DNA from 2 places in the Bartonella rhinolophi genome. Region 2 is predicted to be linked to the other one. Evidence: predicted binding sites of a transcription regulator. Region 2 holds the regulator's gene; the other holds the start of a gene.

Region 1 (8,735 bases), on a different contig from region 2:
AGCATGTTGAACTGACGCGTGATATTGCGCAAAAATTCAACAGCGATTATGCTCACCGTATTGAAGATTTAAATTTTAGTATTCCTATAGAAATAGGAGAGGAAAAAAAACAAGGATTTTTTCCCATACCAGAAGCACTGATTGGAGAAACTGCCATGCGCGTTATGTCTTTGCGCGATGGAACAAAAAAGATGTCAAAATCAGATCCTTCAGATTTTTCGCGTATTAATTTGACGGATGATGCTGATCTTATCGCAAAAAAAATACGCAAAGCAAAAACGGACTCTGCCCCTCTTCCCAACACACTTGCTGACTTGAAAGAGCGACCAGAAGTTGATAATTTGCTTGGCATTTATGCAGCTCTTGCAGCAATAAGTAAAGAAAAGGCTCTTTTAGAATTTTCTGGACAACAATTTTCCCTTTTTAAAACAGCTTTAGCTGATCTTGCTGTTCATAAGCTTGCACCACTAACAAAAGAATTCCGTCGTCTGCATCAAGAAAGTGGTTATATTGACTCTGTGTTGCGTGATGGTGCAGAACGCGCCAGTGCATTGGCAGAAAAAAATATGAAAAAAATTCGCGAAATTGTTGGATTTTTGCATAATACATGAAATAATGAAATCTTAACCGTCAAAAGTTAAAAAACTGCCTGTAAAAAATAGGGAAAATGCATGGTTTCTCAGCACAAAAGCCCGAAAAAAGATCACAAGCGAAAAATTTTAGTCATTATCGATGAAACACCAGAATGTCGACGTGCTGTTGCTTTTGCTGCACAACATGCTCAAAATACCCAAAGAACTTTGGTATTGCTCTCTGTCATTGATAGTTCAGAGTTTCAACATTTTTTAGGTGTAAATGACGTTATGCGCACGGAATTAACACAAAACGCCTATACAGTACTGAAACAAATCGCTGATGATGTACATACCTCTCACGCTCTTGACGCAGAAATGATTGTACGTGAAGGCAAGAAAGTTGATGAAATTTTAAAACTGATCGATCAAGATAAAGAGATTGCTCTTATTGTTTTAGCTGCAAGTGAACATACCGAAGGACCAGGGCCGCTTGTTCAATTAATCGCTTATCGAGGAGCCGCTTTTTCAATCCCTGTGACCGTCATTCCCAGCAATCTTGCAGATGAAGATATTGAATCTGTTGCCTAAAACCTCAATTACCTACCTAAGCTTTAACAGCAAAAGGAGAATATATGTTTATTCAGACTGAAGCCACACCAAATCCTGCAACACTTAAATTTTTGCCAGGACGCGTGGTTCTTCCCGAGGGTGTATTAGAATTTCGTTCTCATGAAGAAAGCGTTAACAGTTCACCTTTAGCGGCTAAACTCTTTAATATTCCCAATATCAGTGGTGTTTTTTTAGGCTACGACTTCATTACTGTAACCAAAAAAGATGGTGAGTGGCAGCATCTCAAGCCAGCCATTTTGGGTACAATTATGGAGCATTTTTTGTCTGGTGATCCAGTAATCACTACCAACGCGACAACACAAGCACAAACCCACGCACTCAATGAAGAATTTTATGCCGAAAAAGATGCTGATATTGTCTCAACAATTAAAGAACTCCTTGAAACGCGTGTTCGTCCAGCTGTTGCAAATGATGGTGGAGATATTACTTTCCGCGGCTTCGAAAATGGTATTGTTTACCTTAACATGCGAGGAGCTTGCGCTGGTTGTCCCTCCTCAACCGCAACGCTTAAACACGGCATTGAAAATCTTTTACGGCATTTTATCCCAGAAGTTCTAGGTGTTGAAGCTATGCCACAATAAATACAAGGTGAGGTTGTACAAAAAATCGCTCTCTTATCACTCTCTCCCCCAAGTGAATATTCTTCATTTTTGTACCATCCTTTAAGACAGATACAAAGTACCTTCTAACTTTACAGATTTTTCATCACCATAACGCCCTCTTCACTTATTAATGACCATCATAAAGGGTGTCGAAGTCATGACGCAGTAATAAAAAAGAGGAAATTTTTAAATATACCAATAAAGGAAAATGTCACATGCACATAATATAAGCGCACCGACACCATGGAGTGTTGCCACTTAAAAGACATGGCTTACTTCTAACATACCACATTGCCCCAAAACAAATCTCCAAATACCTCCTTTGAGAATATTGAAAATCCCTTGTGGAAACGCACTTCAACCCTTGTAAATCAATTTTTGTAAATATGCGCTTTGCATAGCAAAAAGCGCTTCACAGACTGTAACGAATTAAACTTTTTTAACAAATTGCGATTTTAAGCCAATTTGACCAATTCCAGAAATCTTGCAGTCAATATTATGATCGCCATCCACTAAGCGAATATTTTTTACCTTAGTACCACTCTTGAGAACAGATGCAGCACCCTTTACTTTAAGGTCTTTGACCACCATAACGCTATCCCCATTTGCCAAGACATGACCATTAGCATCATAAACAATATGAGTAAGAGAAGAATCTTCACTCTCTTGTGACCATTCATGTGCACATTCAGGACACACAAAATGATCACCATCTTCATAGGTATAAAGACCACTACAATGAGGACATTTAGGATATTGGCTCATATATTCCCTCTTTTGCGCAAGAAAAATCATTCATATGCGAGGGTCATAGAGCAAGAAGTGCTCCTTGTCCATTGCTAAAGCAAAATACTTCCAAAGCACAACATTCTTTAAGGAAAGATGTTCCTCACAAAAATATTTACTAAGCACAAGCTGAGCGCAAAAAAAAAGACACGTCCATAAAGAGCAAAATCTGCTGTACAATCATAGCACATCAATATATCTGCATTATTTTCAAGCACTTTGCCAAAAGTTATCAGTTATTTCTTCACCTGCATTGGGTAGCAAGCTGGCAGAGCTTGTGTGAGCTGGCAATGCCTATATGAGATAAAAAAATCATAGAAATTTTTTCTACTCTTTCTCTTATAGAAGATATGCATTATGCATAAAGAGAAATTATCCGCATGAAAAAAAGATTGTACAAAAAAACGGGTTGCATAAACCCGTTTTTTTTTATCATTGTATAATTTTATCTTTGTACGAAAGGGCTTTAAAAATCCATTCCGCCCATTCCGCCCATTCCACCACCAGGCATTGGAGGCACTGGAGCATCTTTCTTTGGAACTTCAGCAACCATTGCTTCTGTTGTAATGAGAAGGCTCGCAATTGACGCAGCATTCTGAAGAGCAGAACGCACAACTTTTACTGGATCAACAATTCCCAGAGCAATCAAATCACCAAATTGACCTGTTGCAGTGTTGTAACCAAATGTGTCTGAATTATTTTCAAGCACTTTTCCAACAATAATTGCTGCTTCTTCACCTGCATTGGTAGCAATTTGACGTGCTGGTGCCTGTAATGCACGGCGCACAATATTGATACCAGCTTCTTGATCAGGATTGCTTCCTTTAACAGTCAACGCATTTGCAGCACGCAATAACGCTGTTCCACCACCAGCAACAATACCTTCTTCCACAGCAGCACGTGTTGCATTCAAGGCATCATCAACACGATCTTTCTTTTCTTTCACTTCAACTTCTGTTGCACCGCCAACACGGATAACAGCAACACCACCAGCAAGTTTTGCAAGTCTTTCTTGCAGTTTTTCACGATCATAGTCAGAAGTTGTTTCTTCGATCTGCACCTTAATCTGATTAACGCGTGCATCGATTTCAGCTTTTTTCCCTGCACCATCAATAATCGTGGTGTTTTCTTTAGAAATATTCACTTTCTTTGCACGACCAAGCATATCCAAAGTGACATTTTCTAATTTAATACCAACATCTTCAGAAATAACCTGACCAGATGTCAAGATTGCAATATCTTCGAGCATTGCTTTACGGCGATCACCAAATCCTGGAGCTTTCACAGCAGCAATTTTCAAACCACCGCGTAGCTTGTTGACAACCAGCGTTGCCAAAGCTTCACCTTCAACATCCTCAGCAATAATGAGAAGTGGTTTGCCAGACTGAACAACAGCTTCAAGCACTGGTAAAAGAGATTGTAAATTAGACAATTTCTTTTCGTGAATAAGGATGTAAGGATCATCGAGATCTGCCACCATTTTGTCAGCATTTGTGACAAAATAAGGGGAAAGATATCCACGGTCGAATTGCATTCCTTCCACAACTTCCAATTCGGTTTCAGCAGTTTTTGCTTCTTCCACGGTAATGACACCTTCATTGCCAACTTTTTCCATGGCATTAGCAATCATTTTACCGATTTCTGCAGCACCATTAGCAGAAATTGTTCCCACTTGTGCGATTTCTTCTGAAGTTTGGATTTTCTTTGCTTTTTTGAAAAGATTTGCCACCACTTCATCAACAGCAGCATCGATCCCACGTTTCAGATCCATTGGGTTCATGCCAGCAGCAACGGCTTTTACCCCTTCTTGTACAATAGCTTGTCCCAAAACAGTTGCAGTTGTTGTTCCATCACCAGCAATGTCATTGGTTTTAGAAGCCACTTCACGCAACATTTGCGCACCCATATTTTCGAACTTATCTTCCAGTTCGATTTCTTTTGCAACAGATACACCATCTTTTGTGATGCGAGGTGCACCAAATGATTTATCAATCACCACATTGCGACCTTTAGGGCCGAGCGTTACCTTAACAGCATTAGCAAGGATATCAACACCACGCACCAAACGCTCACGTGCTTCACGGCCAAATTTGACTTCTTTAGCAGCCATTTAATTTCTCCTTGGAGTTTTTGTCTAAAAATATTACAAGATGAAAAAATTGAGAGGCTCAATTACCCCAAAATTCCCATAATGTCAGATTCTTTCATGATTAAGAGATCTTCACCATTAATCTTTACTTCGGTTCCAGACCATTTTCCAAACAAAATACGATCCCCCGCTTTCACTTCTAAAGGCACACGCTTCCCATTATCATCAAGAGCGCCATTGCCAACAGCAATAACTTCCCCTTCTTGAGGTTTTTCTTTTGCTGTATCGGGGATGATAATCCCGCCAGCAGTCTTGCTTTCAGATTCAACTCGACGGACAACGACACGATCGTGAAGTGGACGGAATTGTATGTTAGCCATATTCTAAATCCTTAAACTTAATTAGAATTGCATTAATCTTAAGTCATTGTTAGCGCTCTCTAGGAATGAGTGCTAACAATGGTAAAAATATAAAATCCCTCCTTCACAATGTCAACAATTCTCATAAAATTTATCTTAAAGAAGCTCCAAAGCCTTGCCTCTATTTTCTATTTTGCGTTATCTATCCTTTTATGAACCTGTGAACATAAAAGGATTTTATCATGGTTGAAACACGTCAGGAAACAGATAGCTTTGGAACGATTTCGGTACGCCAAGATCGTTATTGGGGGGCGCAAACTGAACGTTCTCTCCATAATTTTAATATCGGTATAGAAAAACAGCCTCTCACCGTTATCTATGCCTTAAGCCTTATCAAAAAAGCCGCAGCCCTTGTAAATATGGAAAAAGGCAAACTTCCGCAAAACATAGGGAAAGCGATTGTTACTGCCGCAGACGAAGTCCTTGCAGGCACATTTGACACGCATTTTCCACTTTCTGTCTGGCAAACAGGTTCTGGCACACAAAGCAATATGAACGTAAATGAAGTCATTGCCAACCATGCAAGCATGCTCTTGGGAGGGAAACTTGGCAGCAAAGCACCCGTTCACCCCAATGACCACGTCAATATGAGCCAATCATCAAACGATTCTTTTCCCACAGCGCTCCACATTGCAACTACACTACAAACACGCCAACACTTATTTCCCATCCTTGATGCCCTTATTACCACTTTAGAAAAAAAAGAAGAAGAATTTGCCGACATCATTAAAATTGGGCGCACCCACACGCAAGATGCAACACCCCTAACGTTGGGGCAAGAATTTTCAGGCTACCGAGCTGCACTAAAAGCCAACCGCGAGCGCATTGAAACAGCTCTTGACGATGTCCAGATGCTTGCCCAAGGGGGCACTGCTGTTGGAACGGGGCTTAATGCACCACAGGGGTTTGACGTTGCATTTGCTAAAAACATCAGCACTCTTACAGGAATAACCTTTAAAACTGCTCATAACAAATTTGAAGCACTTGCACATCATGGAGCACTTGCACATTTCCATGGAAGCTTAAATGCACTTGCAGCTGATCTTTTCAAAATTGCCAATGACATTCGATTTTTAGGCTCAGGTCCACGCTCAGGCTTGGGAGAACTCGAGCTCCCAGAAAATGAACCAGGGTCTTCTATTATGCCAGGGAAAGTCAATCCTACCCAATGTGAAGCAATGACTATGGTTGCATGTCAAGTTTTCGGTAATCATACCAGCATCACATTTGCCGCAAGTCAGGGACATTTTGAACTCAATGTTTATAAGCCTGTGATTGGCTATAATGTTTTACAATCGATTACCCTTCTTGGAGATTGCATGCGTTCTTTTGATACGCATTGCGTTCAAGGACTCCGTGCCAATCGCGTCCATATCCACTCTCTCATGGAACGTTCTCTCATGTTAGTCACAGCTCTTGCACCAAAAATTGGTTATGAAAAGGCTGCTGAAATTGCCAAAGCAGCGCATAAAAATGATACCACTTTGCGTGCTGAAGCTATCAAAGCTGGTGTTTCTGGAGAAGATTATGACCAATTGGTTGATCCCAAAAAGATGATCCACCCACAATAAATCACTTAAATACAGATCATCTCTATGATAGAATCATTTGGGTCGGGAACGACCCAAATGGAAGTTGTTGTTTTAGCAATTTAAAGTACCGTCTGCTGCAGTGAAACATTTTCTCATATTCATAAACAACTTCTGCGCCAGAAATTGCTCATGAACAAATTAATTATAAACAAGCAGTTGGAGTTGTAAAAGCAACAAAAATGATATGCACTTCACGTATTAAAGCTTATGCTTTTGCACTTTATGAGAAGATTTTATGGGTTAGAGATCATCGCTGTTACTGAGCGCTATCATGATTGTTTCGTCAGTCGTTAAAGCTAGATTTTTTAGAGATGATTACGAGCAGCCAATTGATTTTTCAAACATGATTCACCACTCACGACTAGGTCACTTAATACAGATTTCTATGTAATAATATTGGGTCGCTTGCAACCTAAGTGGTGATGTATATTTAACAATTGCAGTGCCGCTTGTTGTAAAGGTTGAAACACTTCTTGCGGCTCTTTTGTATGTTTGCGTGAATCGCTTTCATACTGTTCAAAATAAAGCCGCAAGGTAGCGCCCACCGTTCCTGTCCCAGACAAGCGCACCACTAACCGTGCTCCATTATCAAAAAAAATGCGTATTCCTTGTCGTGTGCTAACACTTTGATCAACAGGATCACAATAGACAAAATCATCTGCTTTTTCGACTGTTAATCCAGCAACTTTTGTTCCTGCCTGTGGTAAATGCGTACGCAACTGATCCAAGATTGCATATGCTTTTTGTATCTCCACTTCTTCATAATCATGACGTAAAGTGTAAAAACGTCCATAAGTGCACCAGTGTTGCTGAACAATTTGTGCTACAGACTTTCCCGTCACAGCTAAAAGATTTAACCAAAATAACACAGCCCACAAACCGTCCTTTTCACGGATGTGATGCGATCCTGTTCCAAAGCTTTCTTCACCACAAAAAGTCACCTTTTCATCATCCAAAAGCGACCCAAAAAACTTCCAGCCCGTTGGCGTTTCAAAACAATTCAATCCTTTTTTTTGAGCAACAAGATCCACTGCACGCCCCGTTGGCATAGAGCGAGCAACCCCCCTAACCCCTTGCCGATAACCTCTAATAAGATGTGCATGTGCAACCATAATAGCCAAAGAATCGGAAGGCGTAACAAATTGTTTCCGACCGATAATGAGATTACGATCTCCATCGCCATCTGACGCAGCTCCAAGATCTGGTGCATAATCAGACATCAACACATCATAGAGATCCTTAGCATGAATCAAATTTGGATCTGGATGCCTCCCTCCAAAATCTGGCAAAGGAGTACCATTCACCACCGTCCCCTGACAAAATCCTAAGCATTTTTCAAAAATTTCTCGTGCGTAAGGCCCCGTCACCGCATGCATCGCATCAAATCGCAAAGTTAATCCTTCTGCAACTGCCTCAGCAATGCGATCAAAATCAAAAATTTTTTGCATCAAAGCAACATAATCTTCTACAGGATCAATAATATCGACCTGCATAGTCCCTATAAAGGTCGTACCTTCCACCTCTAAATCAACGTCTGGAGCTTCAACAATTTTATAAGAAGAAAGACGTTTTGATGTCGCAAAAATAACTTCACACAGAGCATCAGGAGCAGGTCCACCATTAGAGATATTGTATTTTATACCACAATCCCCATCTGCACCTGCAGGATTGTGACTTGCCGAAAGAATAATACCACCCTGTGCATGATATTTGCGAATAAGATGTGAAACAGCAGGTGTAGATAAAATGCCTCCTCTTCCAACTTTTACACAAGCGATACCATGAGCGGCTGCCATTTTTAATACAATTTGAATAAGCGTGCGATTAAAATAGCGTCCATCTCCTCCAAGAATGAACAATTTTCCCTCAACATTCCCAATGCTATTAAAAAGAGATTGAATAAAATTTTCAACATAATGGGGCTGTTGAAAAACAGACACTCTTTTGCGCAAACCAGATGTTCCCAGTTTTTGATCATCAAAAGCCGTGGTCAAAACTGTGTTTATTATGATCATGAAAGTGCCTTCATATCCTTTTGTTTG
Region 2 (8,735 bases):
TTGGATGTCCAGTTCATATTCTGCACGGAATGGAAGATGAACAAATACCCTATCAGCATACATTGGATTTGCTTAATCATTTACCTTTAAATGATGTAACATTGACGCTTGTTCGTGATGCAGACCATTCAATTTCGCGTCCGCAAGATTTGGATTGTATCGAAACGGCGTTGAAATTATTGGTTGATCGAGTTAAGGCAAAATAAGAAGGGGCAAATTCATTGGTGTTGAAGACATAGTGTATGACTGTTTATGAACAGCACTTTATTTTCTCTAATCGCATTGTGCCTCTGCGAGTGCGGGAACATAAATTCGCACGCCGTTTTACATTACGTATTAATGCAGGCATTCAAGGAATTTGTGTAACAACACCACCAGAGACAAGTCTCAGTTCGGTTCAGGGTTTCATTGAAAAGCACCGATCTTGGATTGAGGCACGTCTTGCTCGTGTACAAGGTTTACACGAAAGTTCTCATCTCAAAGAAGGTTCAACAATTCCTTTATTGGGTATTGCACATACCATTCGGCATAAAAAAGGGCGCGGAGTGACCGAAATTGTTGCAAGTAGTGCGGGACAAGAGCCAAAAATTATTGTTTATGGTCAATTGGAATATTTGCCAAGGCGTATTGCTGATGTTTTAAAAAAGCAGGCTGCACTTGTTATAACGCCGATGGTAAAGCATTATGCAAATGAAGTAGAATGTCAGGTAAGGTCAATTTGTTATAAGGATACCAAGAGTCGCTGGGGATCTTGTTCAACAGATGGGCGTCTTTCTTTTTCTTGGCGTCTTGTTATGGCGCCAAAGGAAATTGTAGAATATGTCGTTGCACATGAAGTAGCCCATCTTCTTGAAATGAATCATGGGAAAAAATTTTGGGATATTTGTGAAAGACTTTGTCCCGATAGTAAAGCTTGTCGTGCTTGGTTAAAGAAAAATGGTTATAGGTTGCATGCAGTTAATTTTCATTCATATAAGCTGGAGATATGAAAAATAAGACATATTTGATGGAACTTCTTGTTTTGTATTCCGTTATATATGTGCTTCGTTGCATGGTCAGGAAGCCATTGAAGCCTCAGCACGATTGTCTTCCCCTACTTGGTTTGCTGAGTGTCTTCAATGTTTTGCTTTATCTTTTTTGTAATTCAGCTTAAATAATGCTCAATTCAGATTGGAAAAGTACTTATGTGTGTTCTCACAAATCCTATTCAGCTATTACAAGCCCTTATCCGTTGTCCTTCTGTTACACCTCATGAAGCAGGCGCCTTATCAACTTTAGAACAATTTTTAAAAAAGATGGGATTTAGTGTTGAGCGTCCTGTTTTTTCAGATAAAAATACACAAGATGTTGAAAATCTTTATGCAAAAATGGGGAAAGAGGGTTCGCATCTCATGTTTGCTGGTCATACTGATGTGGTACCACCAGGAGAGCTAGAAAATTGGAAACATCCTCCTTTTGAAGGTGTAATAGATCAAGGGAAATTATACGGACGGGGCGCTGTTGATATGAAGGGTGCGATCGCGTGCTTTATTGCAGCACTGGCTCGGGTTCTTGAGAGGCGTCCCATTAAAGGAACAGTAAGTTTTCTGATCACTGGCGATGAAGAAGGTCCAGCTATTAACGGTACGGTAAAGCTTCTAAAGTGGGCAGAACAAAAAGGTGAAAAATGGACTGCGGCTCTTGTAGGAGAACCAACGAGCGTAAAAACCGTTGGTGATGTGATCAAGATTGGTCGTCGAGGATCAATTTCTGGTATCATTACGGTCAAAGGTCGCCAAGGTCATGTTGCTTTTCCTGAGCGGGCAGCTAATCCATTACCTTTAGCAAGTAAACTTATCCAAGCGTTGACACAAAATCCTTTGGATAAAGGAACGCAGAATTTTCAACCCAGTAATTTAGAATTAACAACCATTGATACAGGGAATTCTGCGGTAAATGTTATTCCAGCACAGGCGACGATACGTTTTAATATACGCTACAATGATCTATGGACAAAAGAAATGCTTGTGACAGAGATTGAAAAGCGTCTTGCTTTGGTGCAATCAAAGAACAAGAATGATCACTTACCTTACTATCAGCTGGAATGGGTGCAAAGTTTGGGGAGTGTTTTTGTGACCAAAAATGATAAACTCGTGAACACTTTATCAAATGCTATTGAAAGTGTGACAGGAAGTGTACCAGAGTGTTCAACTTCGGGTGGGACTTCTGATGCACGGTTTATTAAGGATTATTGCCCAGTGGTTGAATTTGGTTTACCAGGGCAGACTATGCACATGGTAGATGAGTGTGTAGCTCTTGATGCAATGGAAAGCCTCACTTCTATTTATGAACGTTTTATTGTCGATTTTTTTTCGTAGAAAAGCGATTACTTTGATGGCAGGTTGAAGTCATATGTGTTTTAATTTGCCAGTTGATTGATGATGTAGTCAAGAAGGATACGTCCTGTTGTTGTGGCTTTTAAGCACTGGTTTCCTACCATTTTTACCAATCCTTGTTGTTGTAAAGCGATAAGTTTGTCCATTGATAAGCCATTGGGGCTTAAAGCTTCATAACGGGTTAGATCCAAACCTTCTGAAAGGCGCAAGCCCATAAGAAGCATTTCGTTTGCTTGTTGTTCTTTGGTCAATTGTTCTGTTTCGACGCAGCCATGCCCTGTAGTTTCGACTAATTCGAGCCAATGTTCGGGATATTTTTCATTTATTGTTACATAACGTTCATGATTTGTAATTTGAGATGAAGGTGCTTTTGAAAAGGAAGAGGAATCGCTTGGTAGGTACTTGATAAAGCGTCCATGTGCTCCTGGACCAAAGCCCGCATATTCATGATAACGCCAGTAAAGAAGATTGTGCGCTGATTCAGCACCAGGTATTGCATAATTTGAGATCTCATAGGCTGGAAGTCCACACATAGTGGTTATTTCTTGGGTGAGATGATACATATCTGCTGCAAGCTCTGATGCGGGAAGGGTAAGTCTTCCTGCGGCATGAAGTCGTTTAAAAGCAGTGCCTTCCTCTATAGTCAATTGATAAAGAGAAAGGTGGTCTGCTGCCAAATCAATAGCTTGAAAAAGTTCATATTTCCATTGTTCGAGTGTTTGTTCGGGGCGAGCATAGATTAAATCAAAGGATAAACGTGGAAAGATTTTCCGCGCTAAAGTAATAGCGTTAAGGGCTTGTTTCACATCATGAAGACGACCAAGTTTTCGCAGTGCTTTGTCATTGAGTGCTTGTACGCCTAGAGAAAGGCGGTTAACTCCTGCTGCGCGATATCCACGAAAGCGTTCTGCTTCTACACTGGATGGATTGGCCTCCAGTGTGATTTCAACTTGATTATCGACTGTCCACTTTTTTGCGATAGCTTGCAATAAGGCATATACAGTCTGAGGCGTCATGAGGGAGGGTGTTCCTCCGCCGATAAAAATACTCGTAATATGACGTGGACCTATTTTATGGTATTGCGTTTCTATTTCGCGTTCAAAGGCGGTTACAAAACGTGATTGATCCACCCCATTTACGCGAACATGTGAATTAAAATCACAATAGGGGCATTTGGCAGTACAAAAGGGCCAATGAATGTAAATACCAAAAGATTCATTCATGAGAGTGCCAAAAGGTTTTCTGCAAAAAGCTTGAAAGCGCGCGCGCGATGTGAGAGAGGTGTTTTATCATTGAGTTTCCAGCCATGTTTTTGCTCCGTTGACATTTCACCAAAAGTATTTTCATACCCATCTGGTAAAAAAATAGGATCAAAGCCAAAACCTTTATCTCCGCGCGGAGGCCAAATAAATGTACCTTCCACGCTGCCGCGGAAATAATCTGCGTAACCATCGGGCCATGCAATACAGATGACCGATATAAATCGGCTTTTCCGTTGGCTTTTTTCATATGCTCCAATTTTTTGAAGTTCGTTTTCTATTTTTTGCATAGCTTGTGAATAATTACGTGTACCATCGGATTGAAGAGCCCAATCAGCTGTATAAACACCTGGCGCACCATTTAATGCGTCCACTTCCATGCCAGAGTCATCAGATAAGGCAGGAAATCCTGTATTTTTTGCAGCTGAAAAAGCTTTTATGTAAGCATTTTCTTCAAATGTTGTTCCTGTTTCTTGTGGTTCGAGCAAACCGAGCTTCTTTGCTGAAAGTGTTGTTAAACCAAAAGGAGCGATCAATGTAGTAATTTCGTGCAATTTATCGATGTTATGTGTGGCAATGACGAGATTTTGAGTTGCTATGCTTCTCATATACATTTCTCCAAAATGAAGTGAAGTGGCTATTTTCTGTATTTAAAACGAGCTGAAATGATCGTATGATATGGGTCTTATAAAATTTTACAAGATATGATTTTTCCGTATGTTTGCTGATATTTAGTTTAAATAAGGTTTTCTGTATTGGATGAGAGGGCAGTGGGAGAAATCCAAGAGAAGTATCTTTCTTTTTGACGATGGTATTTTTTTTATGATAAATATGCGATATACCTTTGCACCACTTTAAACTATTTGACCAAACCTTGGCAGGATTTATATAAGAAGCAAGTATTTTTAAAGTAGTGAAACAATTGTGATGAGACACAAATCGATTGATGATGAACTAAAATGTCTTGATGAGCGTTCGCGTGATATTTTTCGTCATATTGTTGAAGCTTACCTTAATGATGGTGAACCTGTAGGATCACGAAATCTTTCTCGGCTTTTACAACAGACATTATCACCTGCAACGATTCGTAATGTCATGAGTGATCTTGAACATCTTGGTTTGATTTATGCGCCTCATGTTTCTGCAGGGCGAATGCCGACACAATCAGGCTTACGATTTTTTGTTGATGCATTTATGGAAGCAGGTGATTTGCCGACACAGGAGCGCGAAAATATTGAAAATCAAGTCAAAGAGGCTGGCCATACACAATCGGTTGAACATTTTCTCATTCAAGCTAGCCAAGTTCTTTCAGATCTTTCACGTGGGGCGGGGCTAGTTCTTGCGACAAAACATGAAGGAACATTGAAGCATATTGAATTTGTGCGCCTTGATAGAGAGCATGCTCTTGCAGTTTTAGTGACTCAAAGAGGTGAGGTTGAAAATCGTATTGTTAATTTACCAGAAGGGGTTACCCATGCACAATTGACAGAGGCAACAAATTTTCTTAATGCACATATTCAGGGGCGCACATTGCGTGAAGCGAAAGAGGAAATTGCGCGTTTATGCTCTGAAACACGAGCTGCACTCGATCATTTGTCTCATCATCTTGTGGAAACTGGGCTTGCTCTTTGGGGAGGAGAAGATGCTAATCATAAAATACATCTTATTGTTCGTGGGCGAAGCAATTTGCTTGAAAATGTAAAAGCAGAAGAAGATTTAGAGCGATTACGACATCTGTTTGATGATCTGGAAACGCGTGAAAGTATGGCACAACTGCTCGATTTAACGGATGAAGGTTCGGGCGTTCGTATCTTTATTGGTTCAGAAAATAAGTTATTTTCGCTTTCTGGTTCTTCCTTAGTGGTGGCACCTTATTGTGATTCACAACAAAGAGTCGTCGGCGCTTTGGGGATTATTGGGCCGACACGGCTTAATTATGCAAGGATCGTTCCTATGGTTGATTATACGGCTCAACTTGTGTCGCAATTGTTGCGTTAGACTATTAGGTTGGGTATTCTATTATAGACATTCATTGTGTTGAGATGTGTAAATACCCCTTGATTTTTGTCTGTAAAGTTTCGATATCGAGAATAACAAGTCTTATGAAGGAATGAAATTTTTATGTCTAATGAAAAAAACAAATTTACTAGCGCTTCATTTGAAAATTGCGATTTGAAAAATCCAGCTGATCACGCTACGCTTAAACAAGCTGCTGATGAATTTTTGAAAATGCATGAAACAGAAAATCACGCAGACGTTGAAGAGCGCACAGATGTTAAAAAAGAAGGCGATGAATGTACCAATTCCTTGGATGTTTTGCAGGATGAAAATAAAGAACTAAAAGACCAACTTTTACGTCTTGCTGCAGATATGGAAAATCTTCGGCGCCGTACTGCGCGTGATGTGGCTGATGCGAGAGCTTATTCAATTGCTAATTTTGCACGTGATATGTTATCTGTTTCTGATAATCTTAATCGTGCTTTGGAGGCTATTCCAGAGGGTGCACGGGAAAATGATGCTGGTTTGAAAGCATTAGCTGAGGGTGTTGAAATGACTGAGCGTGCAATGATGGCAGCATTAGAGCGTCATGGGGTGAAGAAAATTCATCCAGAGGGGCAAAAATTTGATCCCCATTTTCACCAAGCGATGTTTGAAATTCCTAATTCTGATGTTCCAGATAATACCGTTCAGCAGGTTGTTCAAGCAGGCTATATCATCGGTGAACGTGTCCTACGTCCAGCGATAGTTGGTGTCACAAAAAGTGGAGCAAAAGAAGCTTTCGTTGAGCCTGATCCAGCATAAATATATCAGCAACAATATTCTCAGAATGAAACTATTAATATTATGTGCGGTTTCATATTTCTGAGGCATTTTTCAAAGAAGTTCTAAAGGGTGTTTTTAGCGCCCTTTTATGCTTGAAGTTCCCAACTTCCTTGCACTATATAAGGAACGTTGTCATCGACAGAGGGCGATGAAAATAAAACAAAATGATCAATATCAAAAAGAGGAAGCGAAAAATCACACCTAGAAGATACATAAGAAGAAAGATCTTCAGGTTGAACATCAAGCAATCGTGCAATGGTTATGTGAGGAGTGAACTTTCTTTGATCACGAGGTAATTTTAAACGTTCTTGAATACATTGTATCTGTTCATGCAAAAGATTGAGAGTTTCACAAGGTTCAATACGGACAACAAGAGAATCAGGAATAGTTTCTGAATCAAAAACCTTGGAATGATGAGTGCGTAATTGAAAAGGGGGAAGCTTTATTGTGTTAAAGGCACAAATAATTTCATCTGCTACGCAGCGTTCAACTTCGCCAAAAAAATACAAAGTAATGTGAAAATTTTGCGGATTCATCCATTGTACTTGAGGCAAACCATGCTGTAATGATACAAGTTTTTTCGTTATTTCTTGAGGAATCTGAAGAGCACTAAACAAACGTAGCATGATACTTCCTTATAGCTTAAAAGACACCGTCATAAACATGACGATAGATAAATTGATAGCAGCTCCTATTATGCTACTAAAGAAGAATTAATGTAGATAAAGAATGGCTAAAAAATGACTATCGTAAATAAATTGAATTTATAAGATTTGTTGATTACAAATATAGTTGTGATGCTAACAAGAGCCATATTTACGTAAAATTTATCGCACAGATATAGGGTTAGAAAATTACTTGTACTTTTATTATCAGCATTACAAATATTTACGAATATAATACAAAATAAAAAAAATTGCTAAAATTTTGATTGTAAAATAATCTTCACGGTTGTCAAAAATAAACCCAAGATGTTTTAGCATAATTAGTTAAAAAATCATATGTTTCTCTTTTATAAATATTTAACTAAAAATGTTAAGCATGGTGATAGCTATTTGGCTAAAGAGAGGTGTGTACAAATATTGTCATATAACTGACATAAATTCTTATATTTGAGATGATTATAATGCTAAAAGCACTCACATCTATATGGAATTATATGCTGATATTCATAAAAGAAAAAAGGGAGCTGATTAAAATAATGATGAGTTTAATTAAGGTGATGATAATTTTTTAGGCGAAGAGCTTTAATTCTCTTCCCCAAATTTATTTTTGATAAGTGTTTCAAGAGCATCAAGAGCATCAATTGCTTCGGGTCCTGAAACGTGGATAGTGATGTTACAGCCAGATGAAGCTGCTAACATCATAAGTCCCATAATTGATGAGCCACCGACGGTTTTTTCATCTTTTTCAACTTCAACAATGGCGTTAAAATTGTCAACAGTTTGTACAAATTTTGCAGAAGCACGTGCATGCAGTCCACGTTTATTACAAATATTGAGATGACGACTTAATATATTATTGGGAAGAGTTTCTTTAGAGGGCATCAGTGTTTAATTATCCGCTAAATCATGCTTGGCACATTAATATATTTGCGCCCCGCTTCTTGTGCTATTTTTAAGGCTTCTGATAATGAAATATCAGGGCATTGACGAATAGAGATTAGTTTAATGAGCATGGGAAGATTAACGCCCGCAATCATTTCAACCTGTCCTTTTTCAGTAACAGAAACAGCCATATTTGATGGTGTTCCACCGAATATATCTGTTAATATGATTACGCCATGATTTGTATTTGTGGAGGAAATTGCAGCTATAATATCACTTCGGCGCTGATCAATGTCATCATCAGGATATATGCATATTGTTGCGAATTTTTCTTGTGTTCCAATAACATGTTCCACAGCATGTAAAAATTCGATAGCCAATCCGCCGTGCGTAACAAGCACGAGTCCAATCATTTTACAAAAACTCCTGTTAATAAAGACCCCATACCGCGAGAGTATTATTTTACAAGGCTTTGCTGTACTTCCAAGAAAAATTTTCAAAAAAGAGAAAAAATAATGATTTTTTTATCTTCTGAAAAAAATTAGACAGATTTATGCCATATTGTTCTAAAAAAGAATGCTTCAATGGCTTGGCAAATGACTGTACAGTCTGCTTCATGAAGGCTGGGAAGCTTTAAAAGAGGAATGTGCAAATCCGCAAATTGAAAAGTCTGATTTGTGTAGAAACGTTCATATTCAGAGCCGAGAAGAATAACGCAGTCAATAATTGTT

The links. The regulator HrcA, encoded in region 2, represses chaperone genes, less so after heat shock. The targets are predictions, from matches to a motif close to GTTAGCACTCNCNNNNNGNGAGTGCTAAC.
Region 1: groES (co-chaperone GroES) is a predicted target of HrcA. The motif match lies at 5,111-5,139, and genes of this name have one in related genera.

What each region holds. Positions count from the first base shown of each region.
Region 1 is NZ_JBAFWY010000005.1:99,919-108,653, forward strand. Features, by position in the region: gene trpS (tryptophan--tRNA ligase) at 1-611, shown strand, start outside; gene V5N67_RS04565 (universal stress protein) at 672-1,163, shown strand; gene V5N67_RS04570 (NifU family protein) at 1,208-1,786, shown strand; gene V5N67_RS04575 (zinc ribbon domain-containing protein YjdM) at 2,237-2,572, opposite strand; gene groL (chaperonin GroEL) at 3,060-4,703, opposite strand; gene groES (co-chaperone GroES) at 4,766-5,062, opposite strand; gene fumC (class II fumarate hydratase) at 5,284-6,672, shown strand; gene V5N67_RS04595 (alpha-D-glucose phosphate-specific phosphoglucomutase) at 7,077-8,705, opposite strand.
Region 2 is NZ_JBAFWY010000001.1:236,998-245,732, reverse strand. Features, by position in the region: gene V5N67_RS00980 (alpha/beta hydrolase) at 1-206, shown strand, start outside; gene V5N67_RS00975 (M48 family metallopeptidase) at 243-989, shown strand; gene dapE (succinyl-diaminopimelate desuccinylase) at 1,185-2,357, shown strand; gene hemW (radical SAM family heme chaperone HemW) at 2,399-3,598, opposite strand; gene rdgB (RdgB/HAM1 family non-canonical purine NTP pyrophosphatase) at 3,595-4,242, opposite strand; gene hrcA (heat-inducible transcriptional repressor HrcA) at 4,562-5,632, shown strand; gene grpE (nucleotide exchange factor GrpE) at 5,756-6,436, shown strand; gene thpR (RNA 2',3'-cyclic phosphodiesterase) at 6,544-7,083, opposite strand; gene V5N67_RS00940 (HPr family phosphocarrier protein) at 7,705-8,004, opposite strand; gene V5N67_RS00935 (PTS sugar transporter subunit IIA) at 8,022-8,417, opposite strand; gene V5N67_RS00930 (HPr kinase/phosphatase C-terminal domain-containing protein) at 8,546-8,735, opposite strand, start outside.